One region of the Butyrivibrio sp. VCB2001 genome, then DNA from elsewhere that is predicted to be linked to it. Evidence: riboswitches for the same ligand, from Rfam matches in the RefSeq annotation. Region 1 holds a riboswitch; each other region holds the start of a gene.
The links. Region 1 has a riboswitch for cyclic di-GMP ahead of G589_RS21115 (hypothetical protein). Riboswitches for the same ligand answer to the same signal wherever they lie in the genome.
Positions count from the first base shown of each region.

Region 2: it holds a riboswitch for cyclic di-GMP, as region 1 does, so the genes downstream of both, G589_RS0111970 (dynamin family protein) here and G589_RS21115 (hypothetical protein) in region 1, are expected to answer to the same signal.
Region 3: it holds a riboswitch for cyclic di-GMP, as region 1 does, so the genes downstream of both, G589_RS21835 (Ada metal-binding domain-containing protein) here and G589_RS21115 (hypothetical protein) in region 1, are expected to answer to the same signal.

Region 1 covers NZ_AUIZ01000007.1:164,871-175,383, forward strand. Annotated here, with positions in the region: gene G589_RS0109545 (hypothetical protein) at 1-657, shown strand, start outside; gene G589_RS19455 (putative bifunctional diguanylate cyclase/phosphodiesterase) at 728-2,395, shown strand; gene G589_RS0109555 (tRNA dihydrouridine synthase) at 2,392-3,363, shown strand; gene epsC (serine O-acetyltransferase EpsC) at 3,365-4,264, opposite strand; gene G589_RS0109565 (flagellar hook protein FlgE) at 4,502-6,268, shown strand; cyclic di-GMP riboswitch class I at 6,507-6,602, shown strand; gene G589_RS21115 (hypothetical protein) at 6,835-7,497, shown strand; gene lepB (signal peptidase I) at 7,490-8,068, shown strand; gene G589_RS0109580 (Spy0128 family protein) at 8,238-10,513, shown strand, end outside.
Region 2 covers NZ_AUIZ01000013.1:44,940-55,452, forward strand. Annotated here, with positions in the region: gene G589_RS0111950 (vWA domain-containing protein) at 1-1,127, shown strand, start outside; gene G589_RS19830 (ADP-ribosylglycohydrolase family protein) at 1,268-2,194, shown strand; gene G589_RS0111960 (hypothetical protein) at 2,191-2,787, shown strand; gene G589_RS19835 (RtcB family protein) at 2,762-4,048, shown strand; cyclic di-GMP riboswitch class I at 4,199-4,275, shown strand; gene G589_RS0111970 (dynamin family protein) at 4,341-6,017, shown strand; gene G589_RS0111975 (dynamin family protein) at 6,024-8,255, shown strand; gene G589_RS0111980 (dynamin family protein) at 8,257-9,531, shown strand; gene G589_RS21255 (CFI-box-CTERM domain-containing protein) at 9,533-10,513, shown strand, end outside.
Region 3 covers NZ_AUIZ01000002.1:177,078-187,590, forward strand. Annotated here, with positions in the region: gene G589_RS0103550 (ion transporter) at 257-979, shown strand; gene G589_RS0103555 (zinc-ribbon domain-containing protein) at 1,018-3,126, shown strand; gene G589_RS21835 (Ada metal-binding domain-containing protein) at 3,211-3,690, opposite strand; cyclic di-GMP riboswitch class I at 3,751-3,827, opposite strand; gene G589_RS0103565 (hypothetical protein) at 3,984-5,153, opposite strand; tRNA gene G589_RS0103570 (tRNA-Trp) at 5,332-5,403, opposite strand; gene G589_RS0103575 (hypothetical protein) at 5,861-8,749, opposite strand; gene G589_RS18785 (efflux RND transporter permease subunit) at 8,773-10,513, opposite strand, start outside.

The sequences.
Region 1 (10,513 bases):
CAGGAAACAACTCAGCTTACATACGGAGAAGGATCCGTAACGATAATGGAGAGCTCTCAGAGCGAAATCGAAGTAGCTGCGCCCGAGATCAGGTTTGGTGACTATTACAAAGCTGTAGAGGCTTGCTTTACTGCCAGAGAACTTGAAGAGATCAGTGAGGGAAGCAATGCTGCTTTGGAATTCAGGTATTCCATGACCGATAAACTTGATGACGAAGATGAGGTTCAGCGCTTTGAGAAAGGAATAGAAAAGGCAGAGATGCTGACAGGCTCTTTAAACAGCGGAGTATATTTTGAAGTTGAGGCGGAAAAGAGTGTCAGTGGTGGAGAAAAAAGCGAAATAGACACTCTCTATGATGAAGTGGAGTTTCAGTATGAGATTCCCAGATATCTTGTAGCAGAAAAACGAGCCTACTATGCCATGACCAATGTCATGGGTGTATGTGAGCTTGAAAAAGATGTGGATGAGGAGGCTGACACGCTCTCAATCAGCACACGTGATATCGGAACAACGCTTATCCTTTATCAGGATGGCAAGGAAAATGGCAATCGTGAGCATTCGGGATTTGCGATAAAGACGCAGTATCTTTTTTTACTTGCGATTGTAGCTCTTGCCCTTGTCTGGTGGGCACTTGAGAGACGTAACAGAAGAAGCTGAATTAACAGTATTTGCAAAATAAAATCAAAATTTGATAGATTTTATTTCGAAAAAACAGTAAAATTACATTATGGATGCAGATAAGACTTTTGGGGAAAATGCATACTATGTAGATGATACTGTGGAGCCGGCTACTATTGCCAGACTTCTTAACTTTGGCGTGCAACAGATGGGACTGGGCATAATCTTTCTTGATGTCAACAGAAAGTGTGTCTATGCCAATCGGCACGCCTTTAGTTTGCTCCATGCGGAGTTCAGTTTAGAGAGCGTATATAAAGCTTTTAAGGACTGGATGAACAGCCTTGGTATTGAGCAGAGCACAGCTGCCTGGACAAGGCTTTTTGAGAGTCAGGAGAGGGAGCGCCTGTACAGGGTTCGTTACAGATATCTTCTGGATTCTAACAATAAGCCCATCGGTTATATGTACACGATCCAAAACCTGTCGGATATTGTTGAGAACGGAACAGGAGAGCAGTACAGGCTTACACATGATGAGCTGACAACACTCTATAACAGGGAAGGTTTTAAAGAGGCTGCCCAGAACAGGCTCAGAGAAACAGATAAAAGATATATTCTATTGTATTCAAATATCAAGGATTTCAAGCTCTTTAACCAGCTCTTTGGTCTGGAGAAGGGTAATGATATCCTTATCAATATCGCCGATCTGATGATCCAACATGTCAAAGAGGATGATATCTACGGAAGGATAAACGGCGATCACTTTGCTATTTGCATGCCGAAGGAAAGGTTCGTTGAGAAGGACTTTAAGAAGCTTGTAAGAGAGGTTACCAGTAAGGTTACCAGCAAGTCATATTCCCTTCACATGCAGATTGGAATCTACGAGATCACAGACCCTACAATGGACATAACCCTTATGTGTGACAGGGCTTATATGGCTTGCAAGTCCATCAAGAAGGATGGCGTATGCGAGATAGCCTGGTACAGCGATGAGATGATGGTCAATGCTCTTTTGGAAAAAGAGATCTTATCAAGCTTTGACTTTGCCATCATCAACAGGCAGTTTGGAATCTATCTGCAGCCACAGGTTTATTCTGACGGAAGAATATTCGGAGCAGAAGCTCTTGCCAGGTGGATGCATCCGGATAACGGTCTGATCCAGCCCGGAGTATTCATTGATGTACTTGAGAGGGCTGATCTTATCTACAAGCTTGACAGGTATATATGGGAACTGGCGGCTCTTCAGCTTGCAAAGTGGAAGGACACTGAGAGAGATCGGATTCAGATCTCTGTAAATGTATCACCAAAAGATCTGTATTATCTCGATATCAAGAAGGAATTCACTGAGCTGATAAACAGATACCAGATTGACCCGGCGCTTCTCAATATTGAGATTACGGAGACGGCGGTAACTTCCGATGTAACCAAGTGCGCAAAGCTCATACTTGAACTGCAAAAGGCAGGCTTTAAGGTTGAGATTGATGATTTTGGGTCTGGATATTCTTCTCTTAATATGTTAAAAGATATTAATGCCGATGTGCTCAAGATTGATATGGGGTTCCTCAGGAAAACAGAAAATCAGAACAGAGCACGGGTTATACTTAACTATACCATCGACATGGCGCATGAGCTTGGTATGAGTGTTGTCACCGAGGGCGTTGAGACCTTGGAACAGCTGGAATACCTGCAGGATATGGGTTGTAGGATGTTCCAGGGATACTATTTCGATAAGCCGATGCCGGTGGAAGAATTTGAGAAGAAATACGAGAGTCCGGAATGAAATATTACTATGCACCTATGGAGGGGATAACTCTTTATCCCCTCCGCAATATACACAAAGAGATAATGGGCGATGGAGTAGACAAGTACTTCACGCCTTTTTTAACTGCAACAAGCGTTCATCACTTTAAGAACAGGGAAAAGAAAGATGTGCTTCCCGACAAGAACTACGCATTTGATGATTATGGAAATCAGGTGGTTCCTCAGATTATGGCAGGAAATGCCGGGGACTTTCTCTGGGCAGCGGGAGAGATGAAAAAGCTTGGATATGAAGAGGTCAATTTAAACCTTGGTTGTCCTGCCCCGACAGTTGTAAACAGGCATAAGGGAGCAGGTCTTTTACAGGACCCTGAGTACCTGGATGAGATGCTGTATGAGATATTTGAAGGGATAGAAAAAGACTCTTTTCCTAAGGTATCATTAAAGACGAGGCTTGGATTTAAGGATGAGGACGAGGTAGACACCCTCATGAATATTTATGCGAAATATCCGGTAAAAGAGCTGACGATACACGCAAGGGTAAGGGAAGACTTCTACAGCGGAAGCCCGAGATACGAAGCATTTGAAAGAGCTGTTTCAGCCTATAAGTCAAATGGTGGAAATGCTGATATTTGCTATAATGGAAACGTTTCTACTATTAATATAGAAGAAACAAAAAAACTTACCTTTGATAACGTGATGATTGGAAGAGGCCTTTTGACAGATCCATCCCTTGTAAGGCAGCTACGAGGCGGAGAAGGACTAAAACCCGGTGAGCTTAAGGAGTACCTTGATAAACTTTATGCTGCTTATGCCGAGTATATCCCGGAAGATAGGAATGTCATCTTCAAGATGCTTGAGCACTGGGCATTTCTGCACGTTCATTTCAAAGACTGCGATAAGTACCTGAAGACTATAAGAAAAAGCCGCAGCAAGGGTGAATACCATGCTGCGGTCAACAATATCTTTGCAAGTTGTGAGTTTATTTAAGTTATCTGTTCTGCATGCTGATCTTGCTGCCTGCTGGAACGGATGAAGTGATGAAGGCGTTAGCTCCGATGATCGAGCCCTCGCCGATGACGGTTTCGCCACCCAGGATTGAAGCTCCTGCATAGATGGTAACGTTGCTCTCAATGGTGGGGTGACGCTTGGTGCCCTTGAGCTGCTGGCCTCCTCTTGTGGAGAGACCACCGATGGTTACGCCCTGATAGATCTTGACGTTGTCACCGATTATGGAGGTCTCGCCGATAACTATTCCGGTTCCGTGATCGATCATCAGATATTTGCCGATGGTGGCTCCGGGATGAATATCTATACCGGTTTTGGAATGAGCATACTCAGTCATCATTCTGGGGATGAGAGGCACTTTGAGAAGATAGAGCTCGTGGGCGATCCTGTTAATAGTAGATGCCGTAAGCCCCGGATAGGAGAGGATGATCTCTCCCTTGCTGTATGCTGCCGGATCTCCGTCATAGCAGGCCTGAAGGTCTGTGTCCACGTACTCTCTGATCTTGGGGAGCTGTTTGAAAAACTCATGAGTTATGCATCTTGCTCCGCAGTCGAGAGTGCTGTCGGTTGCGTTTAAATATTCAGGACTGTGGTGGAAGGCGATGGCAATCTGCTTCTGCAGGTTGTAGATAACGTCCTCGATTACAACGGCGATTCTGTTGTTGTCGTTGTAGCTCTTGTAAACCTTGTCCCTGTAATAGCCCGGGAAAATAATACGAATGAGCTTGATCACAATGTCTTTTACCGCGTCGCGATCGGGCTGATTGTAAACGTCCATCTTATCGACGTCGCGTCCCTTCTCATAGTCGGAGAGAATAAGATCAACGATGTCTTTTATCTCATTCTTAAGTTCAGGTGAATTGTTATTCTGTTTGAAATCCATAGATTATCATCTCCCATAATACATGGTCTTTTCACCAATTATACACTAAGTGAATAAAAATAATATCAAAAAGTTTGATTTAGCTCTAAAGTTATCTGTTTAATCATTCGATAAAAAATATGACGGAATATCTCCGCCTGTCTTTTGATATGTAAAAATCTTCGGAAAATGGATTTCACTTAGGTACACGGATGTACAAAGGAAGAGCCTTATAATAGTTTTGGAGGTACGTGTACTATGATGAGATCAATGTGGTCGGCTGTCGCCGGACTTAAAACCCATCAGCTTGAAATGGATGTCATTGGTAATAACATTGCCAATGTTAATACAACTGCATATAAATCACAGGCTACCGGCTTCCAGGATGTTCTTTATCAGACAGTAAAAGAGGGAACAGGAGCAGGCCAGAGAGTTGCAGCTACCAATATAGCTCAGGTTGGTCTTGGATCAAAGCTCGGTTCTGTATATACAAATATTGCAGCACAGGGTTCAGCCATCACAACCAACAATGTAATGGATCTGATGATCACAGGACCATCATTCTTTATCATCAGCCCTGACAGCCAGATCCTCAACTACGGCAGAGACGGTTCATTCTCAATCGATGCTGAGGGTGATCTTGTAACCCAGAACAACGGATACTACGTAATGGGTGTAATGGGAGATGGCGGAGTTGCTGACGGAGCGACTGTAAGCAAATTAAGGCTCATCGACAGGCAGGCTGTTACTGAAGTGGATGCAGATGGAAACATTACAACCAGAATGGCAGATATTATGCCGGGAAGCGCAACGTCCGAGGCATACTTTAAGGGGAATTTCGACGAGTTCGATCCTTCTCTTGAAGAGGGTAAAATTCAGAGCCTTGAGGTATATGGAAATGATGGACAAACATATACACTGAAGTTTCGTGTAACAGATAATGCTGATACAGATAATAGTACGTACAAACTTACGATAGATCAGATACTTGATAGTAATGGTAATAAAGTAGAGAATACAAGTAAGGATAACTCGGTATTATTAACGTACAACAAAAATGATGGAAAGCTTCAAGGGGTTTCTGCATCGAGTATCAATTATGTTGTAGGTGAAAATGAATTACATTATGGTGAAGAGGGAAATTTCGAGTCTGTCTATTTTGGAATAAGTGGAAACATAGGTGATTCGACATTTGATAAGACTGTTCCAGGTATGGATGGAAAAGATTATACTCTGCACTTTTCTATCAAGTATGACAGCTATGAAAAGAGTAATCCTGAGGATCGCATAATTTATAGTTTTACGTTAGAGGAAATTACAGATGAGAATGGTAACAAATATCCTATTGATCCATTAGTAGATTATGGAATTTATGGTGCTGAGACTGGAAACTTTTCTTCCGGTGGACATGGTGAAGGTGGACTTATATATTACGAAATAGATAATCCACATATTAGGTTGTTTTATAGTTTGTTAGAAACCACATTGGGTGTCTCCAATGAAACAAGTAAAGACCACACATTTACATTCGCAGGTGATGCAGCTAAGATTGGACCGTTGCATATAGACTTTTCTAATACAACGAATTATGGAAGTGAGATGAATAATCATTCATCAACAATCTATGCATACAAGGGTGATACCAAGGGCTTAAATAAGGGGTATGCTAATGGAGAGCTCACAGGTCTTTCCTTCGGAACCGACGGATCAGTTTACGGAACTTACTCAAACGGACAGACCATCAAGAAGGCTCAGATAGCAGTAGCTGAGTTCTCAAATGCCATGGGTCTTGAGAAGGTCGGAGATAATCTCTACCAGGCATCTCTTAACTCAGGTGCAGCCATGATCCAGGATATCACCAAGGACGGTGGCTACATGAACAGCGGAGTACTGGAGGGAAGTAACATTGATCTAGCAAAAGAGTTCACTGACATGATCACAACACAGCGTGGATTCCAGGCAAACAGCAGAGTTATCACAACTTCTGACGAGATGCTTCAGATACTTAAAGGACTAAAACGATAAAACGATAAAAGGTCAACGAGCGGAAACCAAAATTAATTTTAATTTTTTTGTAATTTTAAATCACAGAGCCGGAGCATCTTCCGGCTCTTTTATTTTGGAAACTGTGAAAATTCTGTGAAAAAACTTATTGTCAAAATATAAATTATGTTATATATTGAATTCACGCGATAAGGGGAAACGTGATTAGAAGTTATTGTGTGTAGGGTAGTTCTATTTTCTTGAGTTAAGTTTTATCTTAGCAGAATAAAGGCAAAGCCATCGTGAGATGGTGACGCAAAGCTAAAGGGTCTTGACACGTTTAATTAAAAATGTGAGAAGACAGCCAGTTGCTGGTGCTGGATTAAACGGCACCATAGAAAATGACCATGGCTGTTTAGGGGTAAACAGTTGGTCTATTTTTTTGGGATTTTAGTACTAGTAATTGTTCTACGTACGATTGGACTATTTTGCGTATGCCTTATTTTTGTGCAAATTTTGCAATTCGAGGTATCATGCGGATTAGTCCGGACATGATACCTTTTTTGTGCAGAGCACAAAGAGTAAATATCAAGATCTGGAAGGCCAAGATGGCAGAAGTTAATCTTAAGAAACTTAGCAGAGCAGATCTCCTTGAGATGATGATCAACTTCTCGGAGGAAGCAGAGGCAGCTAAGAGACACGAACAGGAATACAAGGAAGAACTCGAGCGTGAGAAGCTCGCAATGCAACAGCAGATGGCCGAAGAAAGAGCCGCACTGTTAAAGAGCTTCGATGAAGAAAAAGCGGAGATGAGAGCCAAATTTAATGAACAGAAGGCTCAGATGCAGGAGAAGTTCGACAAAGATATTGCAGGACTCAAGGCCAGACTTCAAAGAGAAAAAAATGAGCTTCAACTTCAGGTTGATGATTCATTGACCAAAATAGAAAAATCCGGAAACCTCGCTGAGGCTTCGCTTTTGATCGGTGGAATACTGGAGTCGGCGCAGAAGGCAGCAGACACCTATGTCAAAGCACTACAAGATAAAGCCAAAGCGGAATATATGGACTTCCAGAAGGATCTTGCAGCTGCAAGGTCGCAACTGGTTCTGGTACAGACTGATGAGAAACCTATAGAGGAGCCTAAGGAGGAAAAGCCTAAGGCAAAAGCTACTAAGGCCAAGACAACAACTAAGGCCAAGACAACTACTAAGGCTAAGGTGGCTACAAGGACACGCAAGAAGAAGGAAGAAACAAGCAAAGCTGATGAGTGATACACAGAGCCTTAAGCCCTCGGTTGATGAGCTGAGAAAAGAGCTTAAGAGGGAGAACAACAAAAAAGAATATCGAAGGGTTCTTCGAAACACTCTGATCGTTGTTGTAACGGTCGCAGCTCTGGCAGTTCTGGTTTCAAGTTTCTTTGTAACGGTACTTAAAGTTACCGGAGATTCGATGACACCGACACTTGATACCGGAGAGATAGTAATAGCGCAGAACCAAAGCTCTTTTGAACCCGGTGATCTACTGGCGTTCTACTATAACAACAAGGTACTGGTCAAAAGAGTTTTAGGATCCCCGGGAGACTGGATCAACATTGATGCTGACGGAGTGGTATCAGTCAACGGAGTTGAGCTTACTGAGGAATATGTTTCAGACAGAAGCCTGGAACCAACGGATATCGAGTTTCCTTATCAGGTTCCGGAAAACAGGTATTTCGTTCTGGGAGATCACCGAAGCGCATCCATCGATTCAAGATCGAGTGTTGTAGGATGTGTGACCAAGGAACAGCTTATTGGAAAGATCATTTACAGAGTTTATCCGTTTGGGAGCTTCGGAGGACTGTAATTTTCAGTATTTTTTTTTGCGACCTTTTTCCGAAAACGATTTCGAAAGTCTTAAGTGAAGATATTTTTTGTATATTGCAGTACGTTTTATGATTACTCTTGGGGAGTTTATATAAAGTTTATAAAGTTTAAGTAAAGTTTAGGGTTTTAGAAGGTAGGAGCTTAAGTAAATGCGCAAGATAGATGAGAATCGCGCCAAAAACTACATAAAGAAACACGAGAGATACGAGAAGTGGCTTGTATTCGCTCTTTGTGTTTCTCTTCTGACAGGTACGGCAACGCTCTATGGGCTTAACAAACCTGCAACAGCCATGACAGAGGAAGCGCTGGATCAGGTGGGCATTGTTATTCCGACTGCTGATGCAGAATTTGAGCAGGAGCTCATCGAACTGACTCAGGAAAACAAAGAAATCAAGGCTGAGGAAGAAAAGAGTGGGGATGCTGAGGCAGAAACTGTAGAGGAGAATGCTTCAGAAGAGAAGGTTTCAGAGGATGCAGACGGGGATGCAGAAGCAAAAGAGCCTGACGAGGAGTTAGAGGAGCAGGAAGAAGCAGAGGAAGAGCTTAAGGAAGAGGAAGAAGTTCAGGCCGATGCTAAGTCAGTAAAGCTCACAGTAAGGTTCGTTGACATGGACGGAGCTGAAATAAAGGAAGAGGCTGAGCTTAACGCAGCAAAAGAGCTTGAGTTTGGCGAGGGCTTTGAAGAGCTTGTTGACGGATACTTCTATAACGGAGCTTTCTTCGGGGATAAAGAGATTGCGAAGATAACTCCTGTGTTTGAAGAGAAAGAAGACGAAGATACTGCAGAAGTAACAGTTGCAGGACTTGATATAGAAGCTAAGGACGGCGAGGTGATCACAGTTAATGAGGATGCAGAGATTACCTACAGATACCTCAAAGCCTGCGAAGATACAGAGTTTGCATACTCTGACAACAAAGTAAATGTAAAGATAGTTACAACAAGAAGCAGCGTGTTCCCTGAGGGCATCGAGCTCAAGGTCAACGAGGTAACACCTGAAACTTCAAACTATAACTACGATGCATATATGGAAGCACTCAATGAGAATGCAGACTCCATCGCAAGCAATGCAGGACAGAAAGCAGCAACTCAGTACACCGAGAACAACACTCTTCTGTATGACATAGCATTTATCTATGAGGGAAAAGAGATCCAGCCTAAGGAAGGATCGGTTGTTGTAACCATGGAGTTCATGGAGCAGCAGCTCACATCTGACTTATCAGCTCAGAGCGAATCAGATGTTGCAGTTGTGCACCTTCCAATCAGGGAAGAGGTAAAAGAGACAGCTGAGATTGCTACAACTGAGGAAGCAACAGATATTACCTCAGGCGATATAAAGGTTGAGACTTTAGCAGATGCTACTGCTGAGGTTGGCGGAACTGAGAAGGTTGAGTTCACATCGGATAGCTTCTCCGTGTTTGCGGTTGTTTCTTATCAGAAGCATGAGGCCGGAACGGATACATTTGAAACTGTTCTTGGAGACGCCATCAACTTTGGTATTGTTACAAATTCAATTACAGTTAAAGAGTCTGAGACAAACTTTGCTGCTGTTACTGTTGAAGCTACGGCACAATTTGGTAATGACCTTACAAACCCTGTTGAGCAGACCTTTATCGCTTCAAAAGTAAACGGGGAATTCCAGGTAAAGGGTGAAGATGCTTACTTCATAGTCCCTAAAGAGTATACAAGCCAAATCACTCATGCTAATGAGACAGGTGGCGATCACATAAAGTTTGATACTGCATATACTCAGCTTGAGCTTGAGGAAGTAGTAAAAGACATGATGCAGTACGTCAAGGATGCATCCAAGGACCTTGCTGCAAGGCCGCAGAATGCATGGTTTGCTCCAAGAAATCCAGGTGATAAATACTATCTGGATATATCCGGTCAAGATCCGGGAACCTATTATGTGACGATAAACGATGAGGATATGAAGGGCATTTCTCAGGCTGAATGGCTCAATATTACCAAGAGAGATGACCAGACCATTGTATTTAATGTTACAGCTGCAGGAAACATCAACTTATTCAAGTTCAATGTTAATGGTGTTGGAACTGATAAAGATGAAATGCTCAAGCAAGCTAATAATGCTTCCAAGACAGTTATATGGAACTTTATTAATTCAAAGAGTGTAACAACCTCCGGATCTGTTGTGGGAGTATTCATCTCGGGGCAGGATAATGCAAAGTTTTTGAATGACGGTACATCCGCAGGATGGGTGGTTTTCCCTGAGGTTGAGATAGGTTCCGGTGAGTGGCATAACACTTATGACCAGATCAAGCAGATAAGCGGAGCTGCTCAGTTCCAGGCTTATAAGACGATTGACCACAAGGATGCCACTGCATCAGGATTCAAGTTTGCTCTGTATAAGAAGGAAACAGACGGAAGCTGGACACATGTAGAGACAGTAGAGAATGATTCAGCTTC
Region 2 (10,513 bases), on a different contig from region 1:
TTCTTGGAGCTATTGCAGCATCATTCAAGGTGGTTGATGATATCGAGGAATGCAGGAAGTATGACATCAGCATAGCTGCAGTGGATGCTTATGAAGGAATCATCTACATCAATACATCCAAGAACATGTCAGAGGAGGAGTGGAGATTTGTCATGGCACATGAGTTTCTTCATGCAGCTCTGCTCCATCACAGAAGATCTGCCGGAAGGGATCCATATCTTTGGAACATTGCTACAGACTATGTGATCAATGGCTGGCTTTTTGAAATGCAGATAGGAGTTATGCCTGAAGGCGTACTGTATGATCCTGCGCTTAAGAATAAGTCTGCTGAAGAAATCTACGATATGATATGCCAGGATATGAGGACTTATATGAAGATGAACACCTTCAGAGGCAATGGCCAAGGTGACATCATGGGCAGAAGAGTTCCAAGTATGTTTGATGGCTCGGGAAGAGGAGTGTCTCTTGATGAGTTTTACAGGAATTCACTTACTCAGGGGCTTGAGTACGAGACAGGTAAACGCGGCAGAGGTTTCATCCCAGCTGGCCTTGTCGAGGAGATAAGAGCGCTTGCTGTGCCTCCTGTACCTTGGGATGTAAAGCTTTCAGAATGGTTCAACGCACATATCAGACCTCTTGAGAAGCACAGAAGTTATGCTCATCCAAGCAGAAGACAGAGCTGTACACCTGATATTCCAAGAGCAAGATACGTTGTTACAGAGAGCCAGGAAGCATCAAGAACTTTTGGGGTAATCATCGACACTTCAGGTTCTATGGCACCTTCAGATATCGGTAAGGCCCTGGGTGCAGTGGCAAGCTATTCTGCAGCAAGAGATGTTTCTGCAGCAAGAGTAATATTCTGTGATGCGGATGCTTATGACGCTGGTTATATGACACCGGATGATATCGCTGGAAGAGTAAAGGTTATTGGAAGAGGTGGCACCAGGCTTCAACCTGCAATTGACATGCTTCAGAACGCAAAGGATTTTCCAAAGGATGGTCCAATCCTCATTATCACAGATGGCGAGATTGACCAGCACCTTGATATAAAGAGGGAACATGCATATATCATGCCTGTTGGGTGCAGGCTTCCTTTCAAGGCAAAGGGCGAAGTTTTCTATATGTAAAAATGGTATGATGAGCTTTAATGCCCGATGTAGCCTAAGACTCGGCAAGTAGGCAAGAATATGGTAGACATATAGTGTCTTTGCTGTTCTGTATAATAGAATCATAAGGAACTGACAACGCGCTTAAAGAGGAGAGAAGAATGTTAGGAGCTATTATCGGTGATGTATACGGGAGCATATATGAATTTGACAATGAAAAAGACAAAAGCAAGATAAAGCTGAGCAGATTCAGCACCCCAACAGACGACAGCATAATGACAATAGCTATATCTAAAGCACTTTTGATATGCTACGACGAGCTTATTAGCAAGACCAAAGATTATGAAAAGCATTTTTATGATAAATGCGAAGAAGTAATGGTTGCTTATGGTAACGCATATTCACGTAAGGGTTATGGCGGGCGTTTTAGAAAATGGCTGGTTGATCCAAACAGAAAACCCTATGGAAGTTATGGTAATGGCTCTGGTATGAGAGTATCACCAGTTGGATGGATGTTTGATTCCCTGGAAGATACTCTTAACATAGCAAGGATAACAGCTGAGCCTACTCATAATCACCCAGAGGGAATAAAAGGTGCTCAGGCAATAGCGGCAGGAATATATCTTCTTAGGAGTGGTAAAACCAAGGAGGAAGTGAAGGCATATATCTCAGAAACATTTGACTATGACCTGGACAGAAAGCTTGATGCCATCAAAAAGAACTATAGATTTGAGGTTTCATGTCAAAAATCTGTTCCAGAAGCAATTATTGCCTTCCTGGAAGGCGAGTCATATGAGGAAGTCATTCTCAATGCTATCTCTCTAGGTGGAGATAGCGACACAATAGCATGCATGGCAGGTGCTCTTGCAGAAGTTGTATATAAGATCCCAAATCATATGAGAGTGGGTGTGATTGAAAATATTGCAAATCAGCATGAGCTAAAGCCAAGAGACTTTGAGTTCTATAACAAAGTAGTTGTTAAGAAGAAAAACCCTGATTTCCAAGAGCCACCGGTTGAGTTTGAGTATAGTAAATTCAATCCTTTAGAGTACTTGAAGGAATTAGGATTAGGAAGGAATCTGGAATGAACGCAAGTGATGTTATAAATAGGATAGCTGAATACTTTGACAAGGAAGAATTGAAATATGATTACAATGAAGAACTAATGCGTTTTGACTATGGTTTCTGCATAGATAACGAGATCGTTCAGAAGGCGGATTGCCTAATCCTTGTTGATTCAGACGGAGATGATTGCCAGATTGTGGGATATCCAAACATAAAAGCTAAGCCAGAAACCAAGAAAGAATTGGAATCTCTTTTGTTTGGAATTAACTGCAATATGTTCCGTGGTATGTGGCAGTTATGCAAAGATGAAGTTCGCTACATAAGGAGTCTGGCATTGGAAGGAGATGCAGTTCTTACGGATGAGATGCTTGATATTGCTGTATTTAGCGTACCAAATATCATAGCAAAATATGCAGATTCGATGATAGCAGTAGTGATGGGATATTCTACTGCAGATGATGAACTGAAAAAGTTGTACGAAGAAGAGGATACCGAAGACCAGAGTGAAGAGGCAGAGGAAAACTCCAATCAGACAGAGTACGACTTTGATGAACTTGAAAGCATTTTATTATGGGTAAAAGGTGATAAGGATGAAGGAGATAACAGGAAAGTATAATACCGCAAAGGTCTTCACAGATAACTGCGAAGATGTTTGTGTTGAGCAGATAAGAGACTTACTGGATCAGGAACCATTCCGTGATTCAAAGGTAAGAATCATGCCTGACTGCCATGCCGGAAAGAGTTGTGTCATTGGTTTTACAGCTGATTTGGGAGACAAGATCATTCCCAATGTGGTAGGAGTTGATATTGGCTGCGGAATGTTGACAGTAGAACTTGGCAAGGAAGCCATCGACTTTGACAGGCTTGATAAGGTTATAAGGCAATATGTTCCTTCCGGAAGAGAAGTTAATGAAGGACGTCTTATGAGATTTCCCAAGCTTCAGGAGATGAAGTGCTACCGTGAGCTTCAGGACACTAAGAAGATGGAAAGAGCTATTGGCTCACTTGGCGGTGGAAATCATTTCATCGAGATTGACAGGGATGATGATGGAAACCATTACCTTGTAATCCATACCGGAAGCAGAATGCTGGGAACAAGAGTCTGCGAGATCTATCAGAAGATGGCGGTTGGCCTCCACACTGGCAAGGAAGCACTTTGGGATGAAGAGGACAGGATTAAGAGAGAGTATAAGGCTGCAGGTAGAAGATCAGAAATTCAGGAAGTGATCAAGGAACTTCACCGTAACTTTAGACAGACCACTCCGGATCTTCCGCTTGACCTATGCTTCTTGCATGGAAAGTACAGTCAGGACTATTTATATGATATGAAGATTTGCCAGGAATTTGCTGATGAGAACAGGCACATGATTGCTAGGATGATCATTGATAACTATGGATTCAAGCCTCTTGGAGAGTTCACTACAGTTCATAACTATATTGATCATGATAGTAACATAGTAAGAAAGGGCGCTGTTTCAGCGAAGAAGGATGAAAGGCTCATTATTCCCATCAATATGAGAGATGGCTCTCTGATTTGTGTCGGAAAGGGCAATGATGATTGGAATCAGTCAGCTCCTCATGGTGCTGGAAGAAGGTTCTCTAGGACAGAGGCTTTCAATAGATTCACAGTAGAAGAGTTCGAGAAGGCTATGAGTGATGCTGGAATCTACACTACATGCGTTAATCATTCAACGCTGGACGAGAGTCCATTTGCTTATAAGGGAATGGGAGATATAGTTGATAATATTGAGCCTACAGCTGATATTGTGAAGATCATAAAGCCGGTATATAACTTCAAGGCTAACAGTACTACAGTCAAGAAGACTACAAGACAGATTGAGAAGGAAAGTGAAAACGAAAGTTCTAATGACGAGTAATGTTTGCTAATGCGTTCAAATTGATTTAAAAAAGCGAGCGCAACAATTTATAAACACCTCATTAAAAAAGAGTGTTTTTACTGTAAAGATGCGGATTTGCAGGCTTGTTAACATTGACACATTTTGTCCGTCTCACTAATATTATTTTATAGGAATTCTTGGCAAAGCAGCCGAAAGACTGTGACGTAAAACTATTAGGGCCTTTAACATGGTAGCCAGTTGTTAAAGAATTTTGCATCGTCAGGAATGGCGGTGCTTTTTTGGTTGACAATGGAGATTAGGAGGAAGAAATATGCTTGATAGGCAAACAAATGCAAATAAAGCAAAATTAGCGTTGATGGTGGCAGAAAAATATGGTTTTGACGACATTGTAACTGGTCTTAAGCAATTTGAAAAAATTAATGAAAATTATAAAGCGCATATTCTTCTGATTGGAGGATATAGTGCTGGAAAATCAGCGTTACTAAACAAGTTTATTGGAAAGGATGTACTTGTAGAGAATCAAGGACCAGAAACAAATGTTGCTACCGAACTATATTATTCTGTAGATGAAAAAATACTTGCCAATAATATTGATGGCACAGTAGAGGAGATTTCGTCGCCGGATAGCGTAGATGTCTCAAAGACCAGAAACATAAAATACTATATCAATAGCGAAAACATAAGGACACAGAATGAATATGTTATTGTTGATACTCCAGGATTTGATTCTGGAATCGAAGCGCATAATAAAGCGCTTATGCAGTACATCGACAGGGGAACAGCATTCATTCTGGTTATAGATTGTGAAAAAGGGACAATTTCAGATAGTGCTTTAGACTTTTTGAATGAGGCTATGAGGTATAGCACAAATATTTCGGTAATAATTAATAAGTGTGATAAAAAAACACCACAAGAAGTTCAAGACATTAAAAATCACATTGAGGAATTGCTACTTGGGTTCTGCGGAGTTGAATTCAATGTCGTTTGTACGTCAATTCATGATCCTGAAGTGACGAGTCAAATCAAATCAGTAATACAAAGTTTTGATTCACGTAAAATGTATGAACAATATGTTACTGCGAGGCTACAGACATTATTGGATTCTTTATTAGCTTCGCTACGTCTTTTGAAGGAAAAACAAAAATGTGACACATATGAGATAGATGAAGAGATTCGTAATAGAGAATATGCAAAAGAGAAACTTCTTGAGCAAATAGCGTCACAGAAAAAAAGGCTAAGTATTAAGCTCCACAATGAGGTAAAAGAGAAAATTCTTAGTAAGATGCATAGTCAACTTATGGTAAATGCTCCTATTTTGGCAGATGCATATAAAGGAGGGGTAGAATTATTTCAACAGAGAATAATTGAAATAATTCGTCCCATACTGATAACTGAAGTAGAGGGATATTCTGCAGTAGCCTGCGATGATTTTATTAAGCATCTAAATTATAGCTCGCTTGAAAATGTTAAGAATTCAGAAGAGATTGCGGAAATCGTTAATAATGTATACAACAAGATAGTATCTCTTAATGAGGCTCAAAATTTGCTGTGTACAAATATAGATTCAAGCGTAGGAGATGACGAGACCAGGCGTAAGGTTAAAGCTGCCTACAAAACAATAACATCATTGTTGGCTATCACCACAGAGGTCGTAGCTCCACCACTTGAATTAATTATTGTATTTTTGCCGGATATACTAAAATTCTTGGGAACATTAACCGGGAATACTGAAGAACAGCAGCTTGTTGATGCAATTCAAAAAAAGATTATCCCTCAGGTTATTGCCAAGATTCGTGTAGAGTTAGATAGCTCTCTATCCGATGTTGAGGATGCAATGATTGAGAGTATTAGCTCTAATATAGAAGAGATATTGGAAATAGAGAATGAAGCGCTTGAAATTGCAAAAAAGAGAAAAGAAGAATCGATAGCAGATTATGAATCATTTGTCGCTGAAATAGATGCTGATATTGCTGCGTTACGAAAGTAGGTTACCATGGGTGAAATGAATAGTGAATTATCAGAGAGATTGTTATCAGGACTAAGGGAGTTTAAGGGGTTTTACACTCAAGATTATTATTATGAATTTGAAGATAGAATAACAGGTATAGCTTCGCAAATAGAGGAATCAAGGCGGAAGGGACGGCTGCTAAAAATAGGAATAGTTGGTGAGGTAAAGGCTGGGAAATCATCTTTTCTTAATGCGTTGCTTTTTGATGGAGAGGACATATTGCCTAAAGCAAGTACGCCAATGACAGCAGCACTGACAAAGATTACATATTCAGAGACTCAATCTGCGAAAATTGTTTTTTACAGTGAAAACGAATGGGAAAAAATAAAAATGTTGTCTCATGAATATGATGAATCATTTGAAGCAATGTATGTGGATTATTGTAAAAAGCATGAAGAACAGCAAGCTCGGCTGCAAATGAATAGCATGGAAAATGTTGGATTCTATAATTATCAACCTCCGAAAACAAAAGAGGAGATGAAGATATCATTTGATAAACGTATTCCGTTAAAGCAAAAAGCATGCAAAGAACTTGTAGTAATGGCTGAGAGTAAAAAAATAGGCATCAATGAACTTTTAGGCAAAGAGCCTACAATTGAAATAAGAAATATGCAACAGGAGCTTCAGGATTATATTGGAGTAGATGGAAAATACACTCCTATTGTGAAGCATGTTGAATTGGAAATGAATAATGAAGTGCTTAAGGATATAGAAATAGTTGATACGCCTGGATTAAATGACCCAATTGTAAGTAGAAGTGAAAAGACAAAAACATTTCTACGAGATTGTGATGTTGTTTTCTTGCTGAGTTATTGTGGAGAGTTCCTGACACAAGATGACATTTCGTTCATGTGTGAGACTTTACCGAACGAAGGAGTGGAGAACATCATAATTGTCGGAAGCAAATTTGACTCGGGGATTTTAGATGATAATAAGTCAACAGATTATCGAATGGCGGCAAAATCATCAGCAAGAATCTATAGAGAGCAAGCAGAAAATAATATTAATAGATGTATAAATGGGGGATATAGAAATGAGACTGTTATTAAAATTAAGGAATCATTACCACCATGTTTTGTTTCTTCTGTTTTGTTTTCTTGTGCTGTAAAGAAGAAAACAAAACAGGGTTATTCTGAGCTCGAGGCACATATAGTAAATAGACTTAGAGAGCAATTCTCTGATTTTGTTGATGATGAGAGCACTCTTTTATCGTTATCTGGGATATTGGAAATAAAACAAAACAAATTAAAGAGAATAAAAGATGATAAACAGGCAATAATTGAACAGAAGAATGCAAACATTGTTGCTAATGGGAAAAATGCATTGCTAAAAATTTTGGAAGATATAAATATTCAAGCATTACAGAACCAGGAGGATTTGAGGAATTACGACAAAGATCAGTTGGAGAAAAAACTAAAGGCCTTGCAGACAAAACTAAATACTATGAGAAGGGAAATAAAGAATATTTTTGAAAGAAGCGCTGTTGACGCAGAAAAGTTTTTAACTGGGTTAAAAGTGTCAATAGAAAAAGAAATTGATAATTATATTGGCTTTGATGTAGAAACAAAAGTACATACTGAGGAAGGCACATATAGTTATGGTTTTTTGGGAGTCATGAAAGGAAGATATACACAAGAGATTACAACTTATCACGCAAATATATCTGATGTCATTACTAACCTTCGACAATATATTAGCAGATGTAAAGAACTGTCAAATAGTGAATTCGAGAAAATAATCAATATCAATACTCTTAAAGAGGAAGTTAAAACAACGGTAATTGGTGCTTTTGAACTTGGGGATAAGGACTTTAACGAAAACGATGTACTTATTCCATTAGAAATAGTTATTAAAAAAATCCAGATTCCTCAAATTGAAATTGAGGTCTCTGAATTTGAACCTATTATTATAGACGCATTTTCTGGTGCTTCTGTTACAAACGAGACAATACATGAATTACAACTTCTTGAAAATAAGGCTTTATCTAAAATTTCTGAACGCGTGAAGCAAGAAATTGATAAATGCCAACAGAAAGTTGAAAATTTGATGTCAGAGCAAGCAGCTACTTTCGTGGATAATATAATTCGATTATTGACAGATAATATTGAGACACTTAGAACACAAATTGATAATAAGGAGAATGCTATCAGGCAATACGAAACATTATGCAACATGATAATAGAATACAAAGCAGCAGTAAAGGACATGGAGTTATAGAATGGGATTGTTTGATGATGTTGTCGTAGAAAACGTTCTTAATGGGGATGTTAATGACTATGAAGATAATAAAATACTATCAAATAAAGAGAATGCGTTAAAGCTGATTTCTAAAGTGCTAGAAATTAAAAAAGGCAGATATTATCAATTAAGTAGAATAGATAGATTGGATAATATGATAGATGATGCCTTTTTGTCTTCTTTAAAGAAAATCCAAATGGCTAACGAAGCCCAGATTCAGATCGAATTGGCAAAATTAAGCGATAAACTCATGGAGCAAAAAAAATATACTATATTAAGGAATAAGGCGACGATAGGCATTGGAGGAAAGTTTAGTGCTGGAAAATCAAAGTTTATTAATTCGTTACTGAAATCGGGAGAGGAATTCTTGCCGGAAGATCAAAACCCGACCACTTCTATTCCAACATATATGATTTATGGAGAGAATGAAGAAATAAAAGCATTTACAAGAGATGATAATGAAGTTCTACTTAGTATAGAAGAAATGCAAGCTTTAACGCACAAGTTTTTCAAAGAATATCATATTGGTTTTTCTTCCTTTATCGATAGTCTTGTAATTGTAAACCCTGATCTCCCATACAAGGAGTTAGCCTTTTTAGATACTCCAGGATATAGCAAAGCAGATGAGATTGGAAAGGGAAGAACACAACGAGAACTGTCTGATAAAAATCGAGCTTATGAACAATTAAGAAGCGTAGATTATTTGATTTGGCTTGTAGATATAGAAAACGGAACCTTAGTTACGACGGATATAGATTTCATTCTAAAAGTCGGGGTTAGGACGCCAATTCTTATTGTTGCTAATAAGTCTGATAAAAAGAGTGAAAATGAAATAGCTTCAATTTTGGACGAAATAAAAAACAGTGCTATTGGCGCAGGCATTAACTTATATGATGTAACTGCATATTCTTCACGAAATGGTCAGGAATGGCATGATAAAGGAGTTATTAGTGGCTTTTTTGAGTATGCTTTGAACAACCCCATAAAAAAGGACGACATTATAGCAAGAATTGAAGATATTTCAGATGGAATTTCAGCGGAATTGAAAAGTAAAATTGAACACAAAACTAAAGAACGAAATGCGTTATGCGATATTATCTATAGGTCCGATAATATTTTGGAAATAAAATCATTGGTTGATTTGTATGGGGATTCTATGGAGTCTCTAAGGAGCATGAAACAATGTCGAACTGAATATAACAGGACGATAAGAAAGATTAAAAATTTGTTGAAAGAACAGTATTTAGGGGAATAATATGGATGATGCAAAGCGATATTTAGATGTTATTGCAAAGCTTATGAATGAAGAAGAAAATGAGGCGTCTTTATTAGAGGCAAAATATAATCAACTTTATGATTACATCCATGAGGACCTGGCGGATGGACTTGATCAAGGATCATATACCGCAAATTCAGACATTATCAGAAAACTAGATGAACTACTAAAGAAGTATAGAATCTTCAATGCGATTCCAGAATTAGCTGAAAAGCATCTTTTTGTGGTGCGTGGTGACTCATATTATATAGAAAAGATAATAATGAGCAAAGTATTACCAAACTGTTCATGGATAAAACACAACAATAATGTTCCCATCATCATTGTAAATGGTCAGAAAAGTAACAGCGGGTTATGGGTTTTGACATACATGAATAAGCTTGTACATATCAATAGGAATGAATACTTTTGCATTACAAAAGAGCTATTCAAACAGAACATTGAAATCAGAAAACTCGTAAAAGGTTTTTTAGTTTATGCACCTTACAAATATGAAGAACTAAATTTCATGCTTGTCCCTGGGTATACCGAAGACAATAATGATATCTGTGAAGGGTTGATGGGAAATGGATTAAAAGAATATTTGTTAATAGATCCTGATAAAAAATGGGAAAGAAGTAGTAATAGGACTCTTTTGGGAGAAAGGTTTTTATTATGCCAAGATAAGAGTGCTTTGATCAAAACTAATAGTTTGTTATATGACCGTTTTGAATCTTTTGAATATGATGATATTTATAACTTATTGAATCAGCAGAATACAAAAGTAATCAATTTCAATATTGAAAGCCAGATGCTAGAAATCTTAATGGATGCTCAGATTTACTATCATGATTCGATCAAGAGAGTTACTGGCTTAATTGAACGTCTGACTAAAGATTCATTTATGCTGAATGATGTAAAAGTTAAAGGTCAAGTATCTGAGTATAGAAAGAAGGCTGTTGATAGCAAAAAAGATTTGGAA
Region 3 (10,513 bases), on a different contig from region 1:
AATCAATGTATAAAATGATTCTATTGAGTTATTAAATAACCAGTTGATAATTGCTACCTATAAAAAATAAGTTTATCAATGCTGTAATTTACGAACATTTCAAAATAGAGAATATATTGGGTATATGTCCTTGTAATATGATAATGCCATTTATATATAGCATTTATAAACACTTCAATCAGCGTACAGTACAGCATATATTAACGTGTAATTAGTTGATATAATATTTCTAAGAAAGATAGCAAGAGGTATATGTATGAGAGAACGTCTATTTCAAATAATTGAAATCGGTGAAGAAAATGATAAACTCAGTCGCGCGTATGACTTTTTTATGATGGCTACAATCATTATTAGCATCATACCTTTGTGGTCACATGAAGAAACTAGAGTATTCTTCATCATTGATAAAATAACAGTTATAGTTTTCATAGCGGATTACATTTTGCGATTGCTGACAGCCGACCTAAAGATTAAAAGAGGTGCAATTTCATTCCTACTCTATCCGTTTACAGTTATGGCATTAATTGATTTATTGTCTATATTACCTTCTGTTACTGTACTAAGAAGAGGTTTCCGCTTACTAAAGATTTTTAGATTGATGAGAACATTTAAAGTCTTTAGAATATTTAAAGCATTTAGATATTCAAAGAACATTACAATGATAGTGAACGTCTTTAAAAAGCAGAAAGACAGCCTTATTGTTGTATGCGGATTTGCCATCGCATATGTCTTGATTTCCGCATTAGTTATCTTCAATGCAGAACCAGAGACGTTTCCTACTATGTATGATGCCATATACTGGGCTACGATTTCATTAACGACAGTTGGATATGGTGACGTTTATGCCACAAGCTCTGTTGGCAAATTTATAACTATGATTTCTGCTGTACTCGGAATCGCTATAGTGGCATTACCAGCAGGAATAATAATTGCTGGATACCAGAATGAACTCGAAGAATTCAGAAAAAAGAATCCTTGAAACAACACACTATCAATAAACTTTTAATAGGTGAATGAATGGATAAAAATTTACTTTCAGAGTTTTCAGAATTGTGTAAAGAATGGGATTATAATAAAAATCCCGACTCACCTGAAAACTATGCTCCTCATTCCAACAAAAAAGCATGGTGGATTTGTCCCAAAGGTCACAGTTATCAATCTGTAATTGCAAACAGATCTTTTTCCGGAAATGGATGTCCTTACTGTGCTGGCAAAAAAATACTTAGTGGCTATAATGATTTAGCTACACATTTCCCCAAATTATTATACGAATGGAATTACAGCAAAAATATCATCAAGCCTTCCGAAGTTGCTTGTTATAGCAGTAAAAAAGTGTGGTGGGTCTGTTCAAATGGTCATGAATGGGAAACAAAAATAAGTGATCGCACCCGGCAAGGTCATGGTTGCCCCTATTGTGCTGGGCAAAAAACTATTATTGGTGAAACTGACCTATCTACAACACATCCATCATTTGCCAGCGAATGGAATTATGTAAAGAATGGCTCGTTAACCCCACATGATGTAAGCTATGGCAGCAATAAATGTGTTTGGTGGAAATGCGCCAACAATCATGAATGGAAAGCCACAATTAAACTTAGAACATACACTAATTCCAAATGCCCATATTGCAATAGCAATAATACTATAGTATCTAATACAGGGAAAAAGGACTTGGCCTCTGTCTATCCTGATTTGGTGCAATTTTGGCATCCCACCAAGAATACTCACGCTACTCCCGAAACAACGCCCTATGGATCAGGAAAGAGAATATGGTGGATTTGTAAGAACGGTCACGAGTATCAAATGGCAGTTTACAACATGACAAAAGGAAAAGGTTGCCCCATTTGTTCAAGAAGAAGACGAACATCTTTCCCTGAGCAAGCTTTTTACTACTATTTAAAACAGGTTTTTCCCGATGCAATCAACAGTTATAAAGGCGACTTTTCTAGGGGAATGGAACTCGATATTTACATACCATCCCAAAGAACAGGGATAGAATATGATGGAAAGATATATCACAGAAGTCACCAAAACTTACTCCGTGATGCAAAAAAGTACCAACTTTGCAAAGAGAAAGGAATACAATTAATTAGGATAATCGATATTGAAAATGATTCTCCAATTATCAGATACGACCATGCAATTAAGCTACTGAATCAGTCCGATATGGTATTGGAAAACACAATATGTGAGTTGCTTTATCACTTAGGAAAACTTAGCGAGGTAAATGTCAATATTACACGAGACAAATTCAAAATTCTAGAGTATTTAGGGGCATTAGACAAGTCTCTTGAATCAGAATTTCCTGAAATAGCATCTGAGTTTAGCAGAACCAAAAACGGTAATCTAAGAGCATCTTTTTTTCATCCCGGTTCAAACGAAAAAGTGTGGTGGACATGTTCCAAATGCGGGCATGAATGGAAAGCTGCAATTAGTGATCGAACCGGTGAGGATAAAAACGGGTGTCCAGTTTGCTCTAAGCAGATTTGTGGAGCCAAGCATCATGATTATGTATTAAAAAGCAAAGGTTCATTCGCTGATAATCATCCTGAATTATTGGAAAAATGGAATTATAAAAAGAACACTGTACTACCAACAGAAGTAGTGTCGGGAAGTTCTCAAAAAATATGGTGGACATGTGAAAAAGGACATGAATGGGCATCATCTATCGGCCATGTATCAGAGCGAGGCTGTAACTGTCCATTCTGCACAAACAAGAGAGTTCTTGCTGGATATAACGACTTAGCATCAACTAATCCAGATTTGGTTAGTGAATGGGACTTTAAAAAGAATGGCGATCTAACACCTACTAATGTTAGCGCTGGAAGCAGCAAAAAGGCCTGGTGGATATGCCGTACATGTGGAAATAGTTGGCAATCAGTCATCCACACCAGAAACAAAGGTGTAGGTTGCCCTAAATGCGCAGAAGAAAAGAAAGTCGAAAGAGTCAAGAATTATGCAAAACTAAATTCAAAGCCAATCGTCTGTATTGAAACAGGCGATGTTTTTAATTCTATTTCCGAGGCAGCTAGAGCATATAATCTCAACATCGGTTCATTAGCACAATGCGCCAAAGGTAAAGCAGAAAGATGTGGCGGATATCATTGGAAATATGTTAACCCATAGTAAATCCGGAGAGTATATACCTCTCCGGATTAAAATTATTCAGAGCATTGAAAATGCCATGCTTATCTTAATGAAAACTCACCATTATGGCTTGCACTTTTTACACGGAACATATCCCTGATTAACAACATCATCTCTATCACAAGTAAATTCAACATAGTTTTCTTGACTTATCTGTGAAGCACTATAGCAAGAAGACTTATGGAATTTCTTTGTATTTGCATTACCTACATATGTGACTTCTGACTGTACAGCAGCACTGTTTGTAGTAATCTGACTTGCATTTTTAGTAACAGTTTCAGCCGCACTACTAGCATCCAGAACTGGAGGTTTACATTTTGAACAAGCTCTGTAGCCTCTGTCGATAGCACTCTGAAGCGTAGTTTCTATTTTGCTCTTTTTCAAACTACTACATCCTAAAGAATGATAGCATTCACCAGTCTTAGTAATGTATACTACAGCATCTCCGCTCGCAGCATAAGTAACTTTTGCCGGAACGCATATATTTACAAGAATTGCAAATGAAGCAATTATGGCTATAAGTCTTCTATTCATATTTTTCATGACTACACCTCTTTCATTTTAATAAAAAAGCACTGCCCTGCCAGCAATGCCCATAAACAATTTTGCAACTGGCTAACTTTGATAAAGTCCCTATAGTTTTGTGTCGCCGAATCACTTCGGTTTTACCCTGTACAAATATTCAAATAACTGCTTATCATTTTAGTTACATAAATTATACCTAACCCACCGTCTAAAGCAATAAACAGCATATAAATAATTTATAAATCCCCCTCACTGCAAATCATTTAGCATTATGGGGCAGCGTAAGAACTGCCCCATAATACATTTTGCCATCAACTATCAAAAGTCTTAGTAGTAATCTCTGTTGCTTCTTGTGCACTTAAATCATCAATATTGGATATTGCAGTTAATGTGTAGTCATCTTTTTGAAATGCTATAGAAAAATATTGTATTCCTAAATTCAATTCCTTTACCTGAGTTCCTAGATCAACGGCTATACTTTGTAAATCAGCATTTTCAAATGTATCCGAAACCAGTGTAAGATTACACTCCATTTGACCTTCCATACCAGCAACATCGACCATATACATATCACTGTTTTTATACTCATCTGGAATTATTGAATCTACTTGCTTTTTAATAGGCTCAATCACAGATTCATCAGCCATTGTAATCTGAACAGTTAATGTTCCATCATCATTCACCGTATATATTGTTGATCCCGCATCATCACCGATTGCATAAGTACCATCAGTTTCTTTCGTCATAGCAATATCTTTCTGAATAAATCCCGTTCCACCAGTATATACTCCTTTATCAGCCACATCGTCGTAAACGATAACATGGAAATTTGAATCGCTATGTTTCATCACATAATTTGTATACCAATCTGAAAGTGCTTCTTCAGTACAGTCAGTTTTATTTGCATGACAAAGTGTCATAGTGCCAATTTTATTATTACCACTACCACTCATAAGATCGACAACGTCTGCATTATCGTATATATGCGCTTCTTTAGGCTCTTCTATCTGAGTATTGGTAGTTGTAGTTTGCGTATTTGTAGTATTATTATTGTTTACTGAGCCTAAAACAAATATCAATATCCAAAATGCTGCAGTGACAGCTATTTTAATTTTAATATCCCAAGTATTCTTTTTTCTCCATATCAGTACCATTACTGGTGCCGGGAAGAAGAATATCCAACCAAGAACCCACCATATCATGTTGTTTTTCTTAGGGGCAGCATCGCTTTCATTTGGATACCATGTGTAACCACAGTCTTTGCAATATCCAACTGTAATATGAACTATTCGCTTAGAATTCTTTCCTCGTATTTCTCCTTGGTTTTCTCTTTTGAATTCTATGTTTGTACTACCACATTTAGGACAACCTCTCTTGTTAAGCTGCTCTTGTTCTTTCAGCATATCCGCAGAAATAGTAGCACCACAGTATTCACAGGTCTTACTTGTACCAATCTCAGCTCCACAACTTGGACACTTCATAGCATATATCCTCCTAAAATTATGATTACTTTTATTATATCCCATAAAGAATAATATAGCGTATAGATTGCATAAACAGTAGTTTGAAGTGTTGTGTTGAAATATGAAAATATGCTTTTATACTTGAAGACAAAGAAAGAGCCTGAAAACCATTTGTTTTCAGGCTCTTCATATTTAGCAGGGGAAGCAGGATTCGAACCCGCATGAACGGTTTTGGAGACCGTGATACTAGCCATTGTATGATTCCCCTATTCCGTATCAGCGCATGAGCGCGTCAACGAAAATTAGTATAGCATGCCATGTCATGTTTGTAAATAAGAAAAATGCATTAAATAATTAGCAGATTTACGCACATAAAACCCAATATTCCACTCGAATTTAGATTGTACACAAGATGTTTACATGTCCCGGAGGCCTTTACCCCCTCTTTTGCCACAAATTCTGCTCAAAATTTAGATTGTGCGCAAGTCTTTTACATGTCCCGGAGGCCTTTGCCCCCTCTCCTGCCACAAAATCTGTCTAAAATTTAGATTGTACGCAAGCCATTTACATGTCCCAGAGGCCTTTACCCCCTCTCCTGCCACAAAATTTGCCTAAAACCAAGCTTCTGTGCAAGACATTTGCATGTCCCGGAGGCTTATTCCCCTCTTCTGCCACAAATTCTGCTTGGAGTCTAGAGATCACTGCATCACAGCCTTGTTCCCCTATCAAAGACTCTTAACACTGTCTGTCTTGAAGATGAACTTAACGCTGCTGTTCTCCTCTTCGCTTGATCCGCCGAAGCTATTGTAATTGCTGCCGGCTTCCTGGATTGCGCTCATTCTGTCAGCGAAATCTGAAAGGTCACCGTCGAATGCTTCGTAAAGTCTCTTGATTCCTTCTTCATCAAGCTTGATCACGCCATCGAGAAGCTGCTGCATACCGTCCTCAAGTGTAACAACACCGTCATCGAGCTGCTTAGCGCCGTCATTAAGCTCTTTTGCACCGTCATTGAGGTCGCCTGCGCCTTTTAAAAGCTCCTTGGCTCCACTGTCAAGCTGACCTGCGCCATCCTTGAGTTCTGCAGTTCCATCGCTAAGCTTGTTTGCTCCTTCAGCAAGCTTGTTTGCACCATCGTTAAGTTCACCGTTCTTTGAAACAAGAGTACCTGTTCCTGCTGCAAGCTTATCAGCACCTGCGCCGATCTCCTTAAGTCCTCCATCGAGCTGAGCAACTCCGCCGTATACCTGGTTAGCACCATCTGCAAGAGCTTTAGTTCCATCCATAAGTTCTACGGCCTTTGAGTCAATTGTTGTCATGATGCCTGCAAGTTCCTCAGGATTAAGACCGATATTTCCAAGACTTGCAAGTGTCTCATCAATTGCCTTAATTGCAGCATCTGTAGCACCTACAAGCTGCTCATACTGTGAAACTGCTCCAACGCCAGCCTTAAGGGTAACAACACCATCTCTGTACTGCCTAGCTGCATCATAGTATAACTGCATTCCATCTGCTGCTGCCTTAGCCTTAGCTCCGTACTCCTCAGCCGCTGCCTGTGCTGTCTTAGCAGCCTGTACTGCCTGCTGAAGCTGTCCCTGGAGCTCAGCGATAAGTGCTTCGTACTCAGCTGCGCTCTTTTCACCGTCTGACTCCGAAGCAAGAGATGTTGTAACTACTGTATCATCACCTACAGGTTCTACATTTGTAAGATCAAGAGTTGTTGTTGCAGGTGTGTCAGCCTTAGGTGCCTCTTCCTCAACAATGGTAACAGGCTCTGTTACAACCGGCTCTGTTACCTCAGGCTCTTTGTCATCCTCAGTAATTGTCTCTGTCTCAACTTCCTGTACAAGTTCATCGAAGTTATCCGGTGTATCTACACTGCCTGTTTCAGTAGTCTCAGTAGTATTTGTAGTATCTGTGCTTGCCCCTGTCTGAGCAGCATTTCCACCCTGGCTAGCCTGTCCTGCCTGAGCTGCCTGTGCTGCCTGTGCTGCTGCAGCTGCAGCTTCTTTCGGAGTAGGAAGATATGGTGTATCCTCAGCAGCTGCTGCCAGAGTATCCTGTGCGCCTTTTACAAGCTTTATAGCATCTGCTTTAGATACCTCATGGCCTGCCATCAGAGCCATCATCTCAGCAACGTCTGAGTCCCAGTCCGTTCCAGTTGCAAGGAAGTTCTGTGTCTTAACAAGCTTAGCTCTCTTTGCTGTAAGAGCTGTAACATTAGCATTCATTGCCTGTGTAAGTCCGTTGATCTTGGTCTTATAAGCAGGAAGAAGCTGTCCAATACCGCCTACCTTTTCATTCATCTTTGTAGCGCCTTCTGCAAGCTGCCCTGCACCGGCCTTAAGTGCCTCTGATCCCTGTTTTGCTGTATTAACACCCTTTGAAAGAGCTACAGCACCGTCATTAACCTGTGAAACACCGTTTGTATAAGCAGAGATACCATCTCTGAGTGTAGCTGTTCCGCTGGCAAGTGTACCTGCTCCGTCGCGAAGTGTAACTGTTCCGCTATAGAGCTTACCTGTGCCGTCAGAAAGAGTTCCTGCTCCGTCGTAGAGCTTGCCTGTTCCATCATAGAGCTGTGTTGTTCCATCATAGAGCTTGCCTGTTCCATCCTTAAGCTCTACTGCGCCGTCCATAAGAGCCTGTGCGCCGTCAACCAGCTTGTTTCCACCGTCATTAAGGTCTCCCATATCGCTCTTTAAATCAGCGATCTTATCAGAACCTGTAATATCAGTGAGGCCGAAATCCGAGAGAATATCTGAGCTTGCCATAGTGATGGTCATACCAAGCTCGAAATCTGATGTATCTGCTGTGATTTCAAAAGAGTTTGAGAGCTTCTCTTTTATCTCATCGGCATCATCAAGCTTGTCCCACTTATCATCAGAGATATCAAGGCTCTCCTTAAGTCCGGGAAGTGCGACACCCATAACAACGTAGTTACCGCCTTCTGATATAACCTTACCGTTTGAGATCTCCACATTTGTAAACTTATCGGCATCCAGCATCATACCGGATACCATGGCAAAGGGTGTGTAAACCTCAATGTCTTTTCCGTCAACATTTACCGTCTGTCTGGCGTTGTTCTCATACTCGAAACGGATTGTTACTCTTCCGCTCTTTCCTGCAAGTTCCTCGGGAGAAATCTCTTTTCCGTTAAGGGTATATGTGATCTTCATGTTTACAGGAAGCTCTTTGTCAGTAGTTCCCTGATAGAAAATGTCTGACCCTTCTGCATCCCAGGTAAGGGTTCCATCTCCGTTATCCTTGTAGGTCTCATCGCCCTTGACGTTGACGATGTCCTTAAGCTGTGTTGTGTCTGCGATCTCAGATGAAGCTGTGGCGTTTTTGAGCCACTCGCTTACGATCACGTCATTTACTGCGCCGTTGGCATCGGCTGTAACATAAACTGTCTCAACCTTGCTGGCATCCGACTCAGTACCTGTAACATGGGAATTCTTTACCATGCTCTCTTCAAGGGCCGCTTCCTCTGCAGTCTCTGATACTGCTTCCTGAATCTGTGTATCTGTCTCAGCGTGGCCACAGGCAACTGTCATAACTGCCAGCATTGTAGCCATTACTAATGATAATGATTTGATTAAATTCTTTCTGATCATTGTTTTCTCCTCCTATTTCACTTTTATGCTACTTTATGTCTATGGAGCATATCTGCGATGTGATGATGCTCCTTCTCTTCTACATTAAGTCCAAAGGTTGTCTTCATGATGAGTCCGTCGAATAACATGTACATAGCCGGCAGAACCAGAAGTACGGTAAACATACTGATAATGGCGCCTCTTGCCATAAGCATACACAGAGATCCGATCATATCGATACTGGAGATAAGTCCAACACCGAAGGTTGCTGCAAAGAAGCTCAGTGCACTTACTATGACTGACTTCATGCTGGTTGAAAGAGCTATCAGAGTAGCTTCCTTCTTATCATGGCCCGAGTTTCTCTCATTTAAGTACCTTGTTGTCATCAGGATTGCATAATCAACGGTTGCACCCAGCTGGATGGTTCCGATAACAACTGATGAGATGAAAGGTATCGTGGTATTTGTGTAATATGGAAGACCCATGTTTACAAAAATCGCGAACTCAATGACAGCAACCAGGATAAAGGGTAGTGATGCCGACTTCAGTACAAAGGCTATTATCAGGAATACCAGCCCTATGGAAACTGCATTTACAACCTGAAAGTCGTGGTCGGTTATGCTTATCAGGTCCTTGGTGCAAGGGGCCTCGCCCACAACCATGGCCTTCGGGTCATAGCTCTTTACAATATTGTTTACTTCCGTGATCTGAGCATTGATCTCATCGGAAGCAATCTTGTAATCAGTTGTTAAAAGAATCATCTTCCACTCGTCACTCTGAAGATCATCCAGAAGATCTTCAGGAATGAACTCTCTTGGGAAAGCAGGTCCCACAACAGAATCTTCACCGAGAACGGAAAGAATTCCGTCTGTATTTTCAAGCTCGGATATCATCTCATTCATGGATGCTGTATCCAGGTTCTTATCAACAAGAAGCATATATGCGGAGTTCATATCAAAGTTCTCATCGACCTTGTTTGCTCCCTGAACACTCTCAAGGCTGTCAGGAAGTGTCTGAGTCAGGTCGTAGTAAACCTTTGTATGGTTGTTTCCGTAAAGTGCCGGGAAGATCAGTGCCAGGAAGATTGCAAAGAATGCAAGATAATGCTTTGCAATAAACTTGGGCAGCTTTTCAAACTCAGGCATCAAAGGTTTATGTCTTGTCTTCTCAATAAGGCCGTCAAATATAAGGATCATACTAGGCAGGATTGTTACGCATCCGATTACACCAAAGACAACGCCCTTAGCCATTACAACGCCCAGGTCAATTCCCAGTGTGAAGCTCATAAAGCACAGAGCAACGAAACCTGCGACTGTTGTTATTGAACTGCCGATAACTGACTGGAAGGTGGCTGAAATTGCTGCTGCCATGGCTTCTTTCTTGTCAGATGTCTTTTCCAGTTCTTCCTGATAGCTGTGCCAGAGGAAGATTGAATAATCAAGGGTAACTCCCAGCTGAAGTACTGCACTAAGTGACTGGGTGATAAAAGAAATCTCTCCCTTAAATATATTCGTTCCCATGTTGTAGACGATTGCCATTCCTATACTAAGAAGGAAGAACAGCGGAATCAGGTAGGAATCCATTGTCAGTGAAAGAACTATGACTGCCAGAAGAACTGCGATGCCCACATAAATAGGTGTTTCCTTCATGGCCAGGTTCTTGGTATCTGTAACGATGGCGCTCATTCCGCTCATGAAGCACTGCTTGTCGGAAATCCTTCTGATCTCCTCAATGGCATCCATGGTGCAGTCCTCAGATGTTCCGGAATCAAATATTACAAACATC